Regions from separate parts of the Glutamicibacter sp. St.4D3 genome, predicted to be linked through region 2. Evidence: riboswitches for the same ligand, from Rfam matches in the RefSeq annotation. Region 2 holds a riboswitch; each other region holds the start of a gene.
The links. Region 2 has a riboswitch for S-adenosylmethionine ahead of AC6I21_RS02925 (methylenetetrahydrofolate reductase). Riboswitches for the same ligand answer to the same signal wherever they lie in the genome.
Positions count from the first base shown of each region.

Region 1: linked by a shared signal. The riboswitch ahead of AC6I21_RS01235 (ABC transporter substrate-binding protein) and the one ahead of AC6I21_RS02925 (methylenetetrahydrofolate reductase) in region 2 are both predicted to bind S-adenosylmethionine.
Region 3: linked by a shared signal. The riboswitch ahead of AC6I21_RS05705 (methionine ABC transporter ATP-binding protein) and the one ahead of AC6I21_RS02925 (methylenetetrahydrofolate reductase) in region 2 are both predicted to bind S-adenosylmethionine.
Region 4: linked by a shared signal. The riboswitch ahead of AC6I21_RS01150 (O-acetylhomoserine aminocarboxypropyltransferase/cysteine synthase family protein) and the one ahead of AC6I21_RS02925 (methylenetetrahydrofolate reductase) in region 2 are both predicted to bind S-adenosylmethionine.

Region 1 is NZ_AP039380.1:248,361-251,560, forward strand. Features, by position in the region: gene ggt (gamma-glutamyltransferase) at 1-331, opposite strand, end outside; gene AC6I21_RS01230 (ASCH domain-containing protein) at 700-1,164, shown strand; SAM riboswitch class I at 1,560-1,650, shown strand; gene AC6I21_RS01235 (ABC transporter substrate-binding protein) at 1,769-3,200, shown strand, end outside.
Region 2 is NZ_AP039380.1:625,821-629,020, forward strand. Features, by position in the region: gene AC6I21_RS02915 (deoxyguanosinetriphosphate triphosphohydrolase family protein) at 1-534, opposite strand, end outside; gene AC6I21_RS02920 (hypothetical protein) at 588-992, opposite strand; SAM riboswitch class I at 1,406-1,496, shown strand; gene AC6I21_RS02925 (methylenetetrahydrofolate reductase) at 1,608-2,528, shown strand; gene metE (5-methyltetrahydropteroyltriglutamate--homocysteine S-methyltransferase) at 2,612-3,200, shown strand, end outside.
Region 3 is NZ_AP039380.1:1,237,626-1,240,825, reverse strand. Features, by position in the region: gene AC6I21_RS05715 (MetQ/NlpA family ABC transporter substrate-binding protein) at 1-262, opposite strand, end outside; gene AC6I21_RS05710 (methionine ABC transporter permease) at 305-1,030, opposite strand; gene AC6I21_RS05705 (methionine ABC transporter ATP-binding protein) at 1,039-1,848, opposite strand; SAM riboswitch class I at 1,923-2,012, opposite strand; gene AC6I21_RS05700 (plasmid pRiA4b ORF-3 family protein) at 2,287-3,200, opposite strand, start outside.
Region 4 is NZ_AP039380.1:226,833-230,032, forward strand. Features, by position in the region: gene AC6I21_RS01145 (CoA-binding protein) at 92-586, opposite strand; gene AC6I21_RS01150 (O-acetylhomoserine aminocarboxypropyltransferase/cysteine synthase family protein) at 586-1,950, opposite strand; SAM riboswitch class I at 2,073-2,167, opposite strand; gene AC6I21_RS01155 (histidine phosphatase family protein) at 2,305-2,874, shown strand; gene AC6I21_RS01160 (RNA polymerase sigma factor) at 2,988-3,200, shown strand, end outside.

The DNA.
Region 1 (3,200 bases), 380 kb from region 2:
GACCGTCCAGCGTGCTGATCTTCCGGGTGTCGGCGTCGTAGTACATGAAGTAGCCTCCGCCGCCAATGCCAGCGCTGTAGGGTTCGGCGACTCCCAGTGTCGCGGCGGCGGCCACCGCCGCGTCCACGGCGTTGCCGCCGCGGCGCAACACGGAAATCGCCGCGGAAGAGGCCTCCGGGTCGACGGTGGCCACGGCGCCACCGTAACCGGTGGCGGTGGCTTGCTTCTCGGTTTGGCGTGGTTCCGCCTGGGCCGGCGCCAGACTGAGCGCGGTCAAGCCCAACGCCAGGCTGATCGCGCAGGCTGGGGCGCGAAGTGATCGTGGGTGCACAGCTACCCGCTCCTTGGGGGTTGATGGGTTCTGACCCCCTCAAGCTAGGCGAAGTGCACCACATCCAATGGAAGTGAGACGCATCACATTCCAAAAGTTGTGGTTGCCCTGAGGAACCGGCTTTCGGCGCAGTGCCTCCGGGGCGGGGCAGTCCTTCGGAGAGGAGCCAGCGGTTTCTGCGCACGAAGCACCATATGCCTTTCCCGCCGATTTTTGCGCGCAACCTTGGTTCCGGGCAGAGGCAATGAAAGGCCCCTGTGCAGCGCCGGCCCATGGCGGAAAGCACTAGGCTTGGGGCCATGGATTCCTCGGCCTCCCGGCTCCCGCCGGTCGACCTCGCGCGGGCAAGACAATTGTGGGGCGACTATGTGCTTTGGGCAGGGGGCGGGGTCCTGCGACCCGAGGTGTTGCCTGTCGTTGACTACTTCGGGGACAGTCCCGCATTGGCCGATGCGTTGCTGCGCGCAGTTTCCGACGGGGATAAGCGCGCAACCTCGAGCCTGGAGAACGAGTACACGGCAAGCGGTGAACCGTTGCCGGAGGCAGGCGCCTATTGGCTAGCCTGCGATTCCACCGGTACGGCGCGTCTCATCCTGCAGACCACCGAGGTCACCTTGGCGGCCTTTGACCACGTGGACGCCGATTTCGCCTTTGCCGAAGGGGAGGATGACCGCTCGTTGGCCAGCTGGCGCCGCGAGCATGAGAAGTACTGGCGTCGCACCCAGCGGGCTGCTGGACACCAATGGGATCCGACCCTGACGTCGCAGCCGGGTTTCCGGGTCGTGCTTGAGCGTTTCGTTGTCGCCTGGCCTATGGGCCCCGGCAGGGCGTAGCCCCCAGCGGTTTTTCCGCGCCGGTGGATCTGCCGGCTCGTGGATGAGGAATCTGCACAGGGTTTCACAGGGCTCCAACTGCGGGACAAGGCCAAGCCGGCCCGGCCCTGCGGCTGCTGCACGGTACTGCCCCCGGTCCGCGGAGGCGTGTAAAACCCGCGCCACCCACTACAGCGGGCGCGGTGGCACCGGCGCCACCCTGCCGGAGGAATTGTCAAGGATCTGCGGTTTTCGCCTTCACACAATGACTTACCGGCGCGTGTGACCCCATTGTTACGGTGCTGCCGAGCCTTTGTCGCCTCCTCGGTGGCGATGTGACGTCGATGTTTCGTCATGGTTGGTCACATGAATGTCCCCGCCGCACACTGAAATCACCCGGAACACCCACCGGAACAACACCATCCAGAGCGACTGAGAGACCTGGCTCGTTGACGTCGCAGCAACCACCCCGACGGGGAGCGGTGCTAAGGCCAGGACCGATGGAGATTGCTAGATTTCGCAACGGTCCCCGCACACGGGCGGATGTCTGCCTGTTTTGCCTCCCTTCGCGGGAGGGACCTGAATTCAGCGTGCTCCTCGGGCTAAACCGAGAGGAACACGGATTATGCGGCCACCACGTTTGGCGCTGAAAGCCACCGCACTGCTTGCGGCCCTGGGGCTGTCGTTGACCGCATGCGGCGGCAGCGGCGCGGCAAGCCCGAACACCGAGTCGGCACAGCCAGCCGGCGACCCGGTGCAGGGTGGAACCCTGACCTACGCCGAGGTCACCCCCATCGACAACTGGCAGACCCAGGCGGCCCGGTTCTACGAGAAGGCCAACGTGCTGAACTCGGTGCTGGACCGGCTGACCTATTTTGACGCCGAGCAGGGCAAGCTGGTGGGGTGGATCGCCAGTGACTTCACCTCCAACGAGACCAAGACCCAGTACACGTTCACCATTCGTGACGGGGTGACGTTTTCCAACGGCACCGCACTGGATGCCAAGGCCGTCAAGGCGAACCTGGACGCGCTGGGACTGGGCATCAAGGATGCGCAGATCCAGCCGAACGTGGATTTCTCGGCGTACAAGTCCTCCAAGGTGCTGGACGGGAACAAGGTCCAGGTCACCCTGAAGCGTCCGGACGCCAACTTCCTGCGCGCCACCTCCTCGGTGACCGCCGGGCTGGTGGCCCCCGAAACGCTGAAGCTGGACAACGCCGGGCAGTCGGCGATCTCCAAGATCGTGGGTTCCGGACCGTTCGTCTTCGCCTCGGAAAAGCCCGATGAGGAAGTGGTGTTCAGCGCCCGCGACGACTACGCCTGGGCTCCGCAGGGTGCCCAGAACCCGGGGGCTCCCTACCTGGATGAGCTGGTCATCAAGTACCTGCCGGAGGTTGCACACCGTGCCGGAGCCGCCCAGTCCGGGCAGGTGGACCTGGTTCGGGGATTGCAGCCGGTGGATGAGCAGGTGCTGAAATCCGGCGGCGGCCAGGTGTTCGCCGCGCAGGGCGTGGATTTGACCACCAACAACGCCTCGGTGCGCATTGGCTCCGGGCAGCTGGCCGACGCCAAGGTCCGCCAGGCGCTGCAGGTGGGCATCGACCGCCAGGCGCTGAAGGACACCGTGCTTTCGGACAGCTATGTGATTTCCGCATCGATTCTGAACCACAAGGCCCCGGGCTTCGTGGACTTCTCCGCGGAATTGGCCTACGACCCGGCGCGGTCCAAGGAGCTGCTGGATGAGGCCGGCTGGGTTCCGGGACCGGACGGGATCCGGCAGAAGGACGGGAAGAAGCTGGAGGTCACCGTCGCCTCCTCGAACAACTCGGTGGTCATCAAGCCGGCCTTCGAACTTATTGAGCAGCAGTGGCGCGAGATCGGGGTCAAACTGGTGAACCGGGCAGCGGACAACACGTTCCTGACCAGTGCCCTGGTCGATGACAAGGTCGAATTCTTCGGCACCCGGCAGTTCGCCTACGGCGGGCTGGGGCCGGTCTTCGGGCCGGCGAACAACACCCAGACGCTGAACGCGGACGAAGAGTTGAACGAACTGTTCA
Region 2 (3,200 bases):
CGACCACGGGTACTTCAGCACCCCGGCGCGCACCGCCCGGGTCAGGTTCAGCCCGCGGGCGGTGGCGTCGCAGCTGTCCAGGGCGGTGAGGATGCGAAAGGTCTGGGCGTTGCCCTCAAACCCGTCGGGCAGCCCCAGGCTCTGCCGCGCCACCCGGTCCAGCTCCTGCTCACCCAGGTGCCCAAACGGCGGGTGGCCCAGGTCGTGGGCGGCGGCCGCGGCCTGCACCACCACCGGGTCGCAGCCGCCCAGCTCCTCCACCAGCTGTTGGGTGCGCGGATCCGAGTTGCGCAGCCCGATCGCGATCGAGCGGGCCACGGCCGACACCTTCAGCGAATGGGTCAGCCGGTTGTGCACCACGGTGCCGGCCCCGGCCTGCGGGATCACCTGGGTGACCGCGGAGAGCCGGGAAAAGTAGGGGGAGAAGCGGATCCGCTCAATGTCCACACGGAACTCGTCCTCATCGGGGCGTGCAGCTTCGTTGATGGCGCGCTCGCGCCCGCCGCTTAGGTGGGTCTTCTGCCTGGCATTCATCGTAGTCACCAGCCTAGATGATGCACCGGCCGCGGTCCGGGAAGCGTGCGGGTTCATGCCCCGGCCCGCCGATCCAGCGGGCGGGCCGGGCGGCGCAGCAGCAGTGCACCGAGGGTGAACCCGATGTACACCAGCGCGGCCAGGAAGGACTGGGTTCCGAAAAACCAGCTCAGCTGCCCGTACCAGCTCAAGAGCACACAGCCGGTGGCGGTGAGCACCACCAGCCCGGCGGCCGGCCAGCGCCGGGGCAACTCCTCCAGCACCCGGCCCTGCACTGCCAGCAGCAGCCCGTAGACCAGCAGGCAGGCCCCGGTCAGCACCAGCAGGCCGCTGACCGTGCCGCCGTACTGCACCTGCTGGCGCAGCGGCTGCAGGAGGCGCGAATACAGCATCGGCAACACCAGCGAGGCGACCAGGCACAGCACCACGGTCAAGGACAGGCGGATTGCGGTGTACATTGCGGCTCCTTGGCACCGGTCCGGCCCCTGCGTCCGCGGCCCCGGGCGCCGCGGTGCTGCGCGGCGCCCGGGGCCGCGGTGCTGCGCGGCGCCTGCCGGCGCACCCAGTGGCCGAAGGCTTTCATCCTTTCCCGCAGTGTATGTGATCGGCCGGGCTTTGGCACGGGCCGCACGGGGCGTCATCACCGCGTCACACAAAGCCGCCCGGTGCAACACTTCAGCGGCCCTGCCCCCGGTGCGCCCCCGGCAACCCGGGGAAAACCGGTCACCGCCCACGCGTCACACTGAGGGCGTAAGAATCGCGTCATCTTAACGTTCACGCGTCACATGACGGGGTGGGACGGCGGATGACGCGGTGCGGCCCGGCGTGCTTGCGCCGCCGCCGGGCCCTGGCGAACGATGGAATCACCAACAACCCATCAAGAGCGGCTAAGAGATCTGGCTCGACGACGCCGCAGCAACCACCGGGAAACCGAAAGGTGCTAATGCCAGAAACGATGGAGCAGTACCGTCCGATCCGCCCCGGCCGCCGCGCCGGGCCCGGCCGCTGCCGGGCGCACCCCCCAGGGTGCGGGTCACGGTGCACTGCCTCGTCGCTGACACGAGGAGGAACACATGCCCGGTTCGGTGGCCCCACCGTCCCTGTCCTACGAGCTCTACCCGCCGGTGAACCGCGAGGTGGCCGAGTCGGTCTACCACAGCATCGAGCAGCTGGCCGACACCAGCCCGGACTACGTCTCGGTCACCTATTCGGGCACCCCGGCCCGCCGCGCCCAGTCCCTGGCGCTGATCGAACACCTCGTCACCCAGACCAAGCTGCGCCCGCTGGCGCACCTGACCTGTGTGGGGGAGTCGGCGCAGTCGCTGCGCGTGCTGATCCGCCACTTCATCGCCCTGGGGGTGCGCGGGGTGCTGGCGCTACGCGGTGACCTGCCGCAGGACCCGCAGGGCTGGCGCGGTGAATTCCCGTTCGCCCGCTACCTGATCGAGCTGATCCGCCAGGTGGAGGACGAACACGCCGCCTCCCTGGCCGGGGGCCGGCTGGGGGTGGGGGTGGCCGCCTACCCGCACCGCCACCCCGAGTCCCCGAGCTTCGAGCACGACATCGAGGTGCTGCTGGGCAAGCAGCGCTCCGGGGCGGACTATGCGATCACCCAGGTCTACTTCCAGCCCGAGGACTATCGGGGGCTGCTCGCCGCGGCCCGCCGCGCCGGGGTGTGCATCCCGATCATCCCCGGCATCATCCCGCTCAATTCGCTGCGCCGGCTGAACCGGCTGGCGGCGCTGACCGGGGTGCAGCCGGACCCGATCCTGGCCCACGCGCTGCAAAGCGCGACCAGCGACGCCGAACGCCACCGCATCGGGGTGCGCTGGGCGGTGGACCTGGCCCGGGCGGCGTTCGATGACGGGGCCCCGGGGCTGCACCTGTACACGTTCAACGACCACCGCGGCAGCCTGGACGTGATCGAGCAGCTGCAGCTGCCCGGCGCCCGCAGCACCCTGGCCCAATCCTGGGCCGCCCACAGCGGGACCTAGGCGCCCGTTTCCACCGACGAACCACCGAATTAACCATCGACCCGGCCGGGCACCCCGGTCCGGCAGAAAACTAGGAGAACACCATGAGCAAGCAGCACTTCCCGCAGGCCAGCATCCTCGGCTACCCGCGCATCGGCCGGCGCCGCGAACTGAAAAAGGCGCTGGAGGCGCACTGGGCCGGCACCCTGACCGAGCAGCAGCTGCACGAGCGGGCCTTTGCCGTGCAGCAGCAGAACCTGGAACGCCTGGTGCAGCTGGGGCTTGACCCGGCGAACGGCTCCCTGCCCGGGGACCACGCCTACTACGACCAGGTGCTGGACACGCTGGTGGCGCTCGGGGCGGTGCCCTCCCGCTTCGCCGAGGTGCTCAGCGCCCCGCTGAGCACCGCCGACGCCTTCACCCTGGCCCGCGGTGACGCGCAGCGCGCCCCACTGGAAATGACCAAGTGGTTCGACACCAACTACCACTACCTGGTCCCGGAGCTCGGCGAGCGCACCACCCTGCGCGCCAACCCCGCCGGGCTGCTGGAGAACTTCACCGCCCACGCCCGGGCCGGGCACACCATCCGCCCCACCCTGGTCGGCCCGATCAGCTTCCTGCTGCTGGCCAAGGCCGAGGAGGGCGCCGCCCGCTCCGGGTTCACGCCGCTGCACCGGATCGATGAGCTCGTCG
Region 3 (3,200 bases), 610 kb from region 2:
CGTCATATTCACCGTTCGCCACCACGTGGTTGGGCTGGACAATGTCGGTGACGTAGGTCGCCTGCACATCCCATCCCTGTTCCTCCAGGATGCGCTCGGCGATCTTCGTGGGCTCCTGGGTGGGCGCCGATTCGGTGACGATCAGCTTGATGGTCTTGTCGTTCCCGGCATTGACATTGCCGGTCAAACCGCATGAAGCCAGCAGACCGGTGACGGCCAAGGCGGCTGCTGAGGTGATGATCCTGCGACGAGTCAGTGACATGGTGTTCCTTTGAAGTAGTGAAGGTGAAGTAACGGGTGCTGGCTATCGTTTGTCGTAGCGCCGGGCCAGCGCAGTGCCGGAGACCTGCACCAGGTGCACCAGCGCGATCATCAGCACGATGGCCAGGAGCATGACACCGGTCTCGTAGCGGTAGTAGCCGTAGCGGATGGCGAAGTCGCCGATCCCTCCGCCGCCAACCAGTCCTGCCATGGCCGAGTAGGAGATGAAGGAGACGGTCATGATGGTGATCGAGCCAAACAGCGCCGGTCGGGCCTCCACCAGCAGGACGTCGCGGATGATCTGCCCGCGGGTGGCGCCCATGGCATTGGCGGCTTCAACGACGCCCGACCCCAGCTGGGTGATGTTCTGTTCCACGAAGCGGGCAAAATAGGGAATCGCGTTGATGGTCAGCGGGACAATCACCGCGGCGGTACCCACCGTTGTTCCGACGATGAACCGGGTGACCGGGATGATCGCGATCAGCAGGATCAGGAACGGGAAGGAGCGGATGGTGTTCACTGCACCATCGACAATGCGGTGCAGCCGCGGTCGGGGCCGCAGGCCCTGCGGTGACATGGAATAGAGCCAGATTCCCAAGGGGGTACCGATCAGGATCGCCAGGGGAATGGAGACCAGCAGCATCGCCAGGGTCTGGCCGATCGCAACTCCGATCTCGGGTCCCAGTTCCAGCAGGCGGTCAATGCTGAACGTGGCCACTGCGCCGTTGCTGCTCGCAGCGGCCGCAAGCGGAAGATAGATTGTGCTCAAGACGTCTCCTAGGATGCGGCAGCCGACAGCTGCGGGGTGCGGTGTTCTTCCTGGCCGGTGGGGCGCTGCAGGACGATCTCGTCACTGATCAGGTAGCGTCCGATCGCGGTATGCGGGCTGAAACCCGGTTGCTTCAACTCGGCCAGGTCAAACTGTTCAACCAGCCGCCCGTCCTCCATTACCGCCACGTTGTCGGCGATGGCCTTGACCACGTTCATTTCGTGGGTGACGATCACGGTGGTAATTCCCAGGTTGGCGTTAATGTCCAGCAGGTATTGGAGCACCGAGGCGGTGGTGCGCGGGTCAACGGCGCTTGTGGGTTCGTCGCACAAAAGCACCTTGGGCTCCGTGGCCAGGGCGCGGGCGATGGCCACGCGCTGCTTTTGGCCGCCGGAGAGCTGGGCCGGATAGGAATGGATCTTGTCGGCCAGGTCCACAATGGCCAACGCCTCCTGGGCCTTCGCTCTCCGTTGGCGGGCGGGAACCCCGGCAAACTTGAGCGAGAGCTCCACATTTTGGGCGGCAGTGCGGTTATTGAGCAGGTTGAAGTGCTGGAAGATCATGCCGATTTGATGGCGTTCGCGCCGCAGCTCTTCCTCTGAAAGTTCTGTCAAGTCCACGCCGCCAACCTGGACCGAACCACTGTCCGGGCGCTGCAGGAGATTGATGTTGCGGATCAGGGTCGATTTTCCCGCTCCCGAGAAACCGATAATTCCTTGGATCGAGCCCCGGGGAATGTCCAGGGACACGTTGTCCACGGCCGTGAAAGCGTCGTTGCCGGTGCCGAAGCTTGTCGATACGTTGCGCAGGCTGATCATGTGTACTCCTCGTCTTTACCGCGACGAAGCGTCCCGGCCGCGCAGCCTCACTGAGGAGGGGTCAGCCAGGAAATTCTCCATCGTTTCTGGCAGTAGCACCGTGCCCCAGGGGGTGGTTGCCGCGACGTCGTAGAGCCAGATCTCTCGGCCGCTCTGGATGGTTTGAAGGTCATCGCCTTCGTTGTCCACCAGTCTGGCGCAGGGATGGAGAACGGCTCAAAGGGCTGGTCACAAGCTGCAATGATCAGTCTTATGGCGACATTTCGGGCGTCACATCCCGTCATCTTCCGCTGTTGTGACGACATGTGAATCGACGGGTGAGGCGGATTGCAGATTGTGGGCACACCAAAGCCATAATGCATGGCCTCTTGGGGCCCGCAGGCCAACAGCGCTGGCAGGCGGTGGACCGGTTCGCCCCGCACACCGGTGCGGCCCGGCTCAGGACACGGGAGCCTGCAGCACCATCCGCGCGAATTCGTCCACGTGTTCCTGGGCAGGCTTTGAGAAGTAGCCGCCGGAGTCCCGTCGGTGCCACCGGGCGAGCTCCTCAAACAGGAGGGCTAGAGTGCTGCGGTGCACGACCGCATGGCGCCCCAGCGGCTGACCCAGCGGCCCCATCCGGTAACCCAGCAAGTTCATGACCTCGGTAATGTAGTCGGACGCCGCGTCGCTCAGCGCCTCGATCCCGGCGGCCCGGCACAACCAGTAGGCGATGGTGCCATCGCGCAGGCCCTCGTCCTTTTCCGCCGTGTTGATGGCGTTGAGCAGATAACGGGCGAGGCGCGGTTCATCCCCGGCCAGTTCACTGCCCTTTTTCGTGGCGAGCACACGCCCGCGGTAGACCCGCACCAGTCCGGCCATGCGCGCCACCTCACGCAATTGGGCCACCGTGGGCATCGTGTGTTCACGCTTGCGCGAGGAGGATTCGTAGTCAATGCCCTCCCACTGCAGGCGCTCCACCAGTTCCGCCACGGCCTTCGGGTTCATCCAGCTGGCGGGGGTGAGCTTGATGCCTTCGCCCTGGGCCAGCTCAATGAGCACCTGGAAAGGCCGAACTATCTCCGTGAAGAACCATTCGGGGATCCGCGCGCCTGCCGCGGCGTCGGTGATTCCGGCCTCGCTGGCTAGGATCAGCGCGTAGCGCCGTACCCCCGAGGGCTTGCCGCGCAGCCACTGGCCAAAGACCGAGTTTCCCGCGAGGAGGCTGAAGTACAGTTCCAGCTCGCGGTTCGCCGCCTGCTGGTTGTAGGTCATCGGGTCGAAGTCGAGCTCATCGCCGGAGCGCCAGCGCAGCCAGTCGATGGTTTCCTGCTGCTCCTCGGTGGGCTGCTCGGCGTTGAACTCCTCCAGCT
Region 4 (3,200 bases), 400 kb from region 2:
ACCGATCCGATTGATATTTGTCAATCACTATTTGCCGGGCCCGCCGCCCCGCCTGGCCGCAGCCTGCCGTGGCGGGGGCAGCGGGCAAGCGCTAGGCCAGCAGCTGGCGTTTGGAGGAGATCACCCCGGTGTTGAACCCGGCCAGGCGCAGCCCGCCGTGGAAGCGGGCGTGTTCGATCTTCACGCAGCGGTCCATGACCACATTCAGCCCTGCGGCCTCGGCGCGCTCAGCCACCTCCTCGTGCCAGGAACCCAGCTGCAGCCACAGGGTCTTGGCCCCCACGGCCAGGGCCTCGTCCAGCACCCCGGGCAGGTCATCATGCTTGCGGAAGACCTCGACCAGGTCGGGGGTCTCGGGCAGGTCCGCCAGCGACTTGTAGACCGGTTGGCCCAGGATCTCGTCCACCACCGGGTTGATGAAGTACACCCGGTAGTTTGAGGAGGACAGCAGGTAGGTGGCCACGAAGTAGCTGGCCCGAGAGGGCTTGTTCGAGGCCCCCACGATCGCGATCGAGGTGGTCTCGCGCAGGATCTGGAGGCGCTGCGCGGCGCTGGGGCCCTGCCAGGTGCGTAGTGCGGTGCTCATTAGTTCGCTCCCTTCCCGGCCGGCACGGCGCAGGCCGCCGCGTCATAGGACGGCATCTCGAATTGGTGCTCCGGCTCCGGCTGCTGGGCGGCGCTCAGTGCCTGGTCCAGGTCCCAGATGATGTCCTCGACATCCTCCAGGCCCACCGACAGGCGGATCAGGTCCTGCGGCACCCCGGCCGCCTGCAGCTGCTCCTCGCTCAGCTGCTGGTGGGTGGTGGACCCCGGGTGCAGCACCAGGGTGCGTGCATCACCGATGTTTGCCAGGTGGCTGGCCAGCTGCAGGGCCTGGATGAACTTGGCCCCGGCCTGCCGGCCGCCCTTGATTCCGAAGCTGAAGACCGAACCCACACCCAGCGGCAGCAGCTTGCGCGCCTGCTCGTGCTGGGGATGGGAGGCCAGGCCCGCATAGTTCACATAGCTGACCCGGTCATCGGCCTCCAGCCACTGGGCGACCTGCTGGGCGTTGGCCAGGTGTGCGTCCATCCGCTGGGCCAGGGTCTCCACGCCCTGCAGCAGCTGGAACGCGGACTGCGCCGGCAGGGAGGGGCCGAAATCGCGCAGCTGCTCACTGCGCAGCTTGGTCAAAAACCCGTACTCCCCGAAGTTGCCCCACCAGGAGACGTTCCCATAGCTGGGTACCGGCTCGGTCATGGTGGGGAACTTCCCGTTGCCCCAGTTGAAGGTGCCCGATTCGATGACCACCCCGCCCAGGGTGGTGCCGTGGCCGCCAATGAACTTGGTCGCCGAATGGATCACGATGTCCGCGCCGTGCTCGATCGGACGCAACAGGTAGGGCGGGGTCAGCGTCGAATCGACCACCAGCGGAATGTCGTGGCGGTGCGCCACCGCCGCCAGCCCGGCCAGGTCGGCAATGTCCCCGGAGGGGTTGGCAACCACCTCGGTGTACACCGCCTTGGTGTTCGACCCGATCGCGGCCTCGAAATCGGCCGGGTCGTTGGAGTCGATGAAGGTGGTCTGAATGCCAAAGCGGCGCAGTGAGACATCCAGCTGGGTGATGGTCCCGCCGTAGAGCTTCGCAGAGGCGACAATGTGGTCTCCGGCCTGGGCCAGCGCGGCAAAGGTGATGAACTCCGCCGCCATGCCCGAACCGGTGGCCACCGCGCCGATCCCGCCCTCCAGGGAGGCCATGCGCTCCTCGAAGGCGGCCACTGTCGGGTTGCCGATGCGGGAGTAGATGTTCCCGTACTTCTGCAGCGCAAACAGGTTCGCCGCATCATCGGTGTCCTTGAATACGAAGGACGTGCTTTGGTAGATCGGCACCGCGCGGGCGCCGTGTTCGGCATCGGGGGTTCCGCCGGCGTGCAGGGCACGGGTGCGGAATCCAAACTTGTGGTCGGCCATGGTGGCGTGACTCCTTATCGGCTCGTCTTCCGGCCCACCGCGGCATTGGCCGGGAGGGCCATCAAGGCAATATCCCGGAATCAATGTCTGTCTTCACTGCACTGGCCCTACGGCCGAAGACAGCTCCATCGTTTCTGGCGGTAGCACCGTATCCACCGGCTGTGGCAGGTTGCTGCGGCGTCATCGAACCAGATCTCTCGGCCGCTCGGGATGGTTACCCCCAGTGTCTCAACATGTGTGAATGTGACCCAAGTTGTGCGTCGAAAGATTGCGCGGCGCGTCACAGGCCCCATCCGGCCATCCGCACCCCGGGGGATTCAGCGCCACCGGCAGTACTGGCTAGACTCAAGAAGTATGAATGGTGCACTGGCTTTGGTTCGACACGGACAAACCGACTGGAACCTGGCAGGCAGGCTGCAGGGGCAGACGGACATCCCGCTCAACGCGACCGGGCGGGAACAGGCGCGCGCGGTCGGCGCCCGGCTGGCCGATGAGGGCTGGGATGTGGTCCTGGCCTCCCCGCTGGGCCGCGCCCAGGAAAGCGCGCAGATCATTGCCAAGACCCTTGGGGCCCGCACCGGCCCGCCGGTGCCGGAACTGGTGGAGCGCGGATTCGGGCCACTGGAGGGGCAGTGCCGCTCGGAGCTGGATGAGGACCTGGTGCAGGAGCTGATGGAGCAGGCCGAACCTCGTTCGGCCGTGCTGCGCCGGGCAGTGCCGGCCCTGCTCCAGCTGGCCGCCACCCACCCCCAGCAGCGCATCCTGTGTGTCAGCCACGGGGCGACCATGCGCATCATCCGCGACACCCTGCTCGGACGCCGCCTGCCCCAGGGCGTGGAGAACGGGGAAGTGGTGCCCCTGGACCTGGGCGAACTGCGCGAACTGGAACTGGCCCTGCGCGACGGTGACCCGGTCGTGGTCTAGGAACAGGGCCAGCCGCCACCGCCCGGTGGGTGGTCGCAGGAAATCCGGTCAAAGACCTCACGAAAAGCTGTCCCGCCACGTTTACATGGTGAGAGCCAATCACCAGGAGCACCATGAAGCAGCCATTCGAACAGATCGTGCAGGCCCACGGACTGAGCGTGTTGCGCGTGTGCCGCTCCCTGCTGGATGAACACCGCGCCAAGGACGCCTGGTCGGAAACCTTCCTGGCCGCCCTGCGGGCCTACCCGCAACTGGATCCGGAGGCCAACGTCCAGGCTTGGCTGGTGCGCATCGCCCACCGCAAGGCCATCGATGAGCTGCGCCGC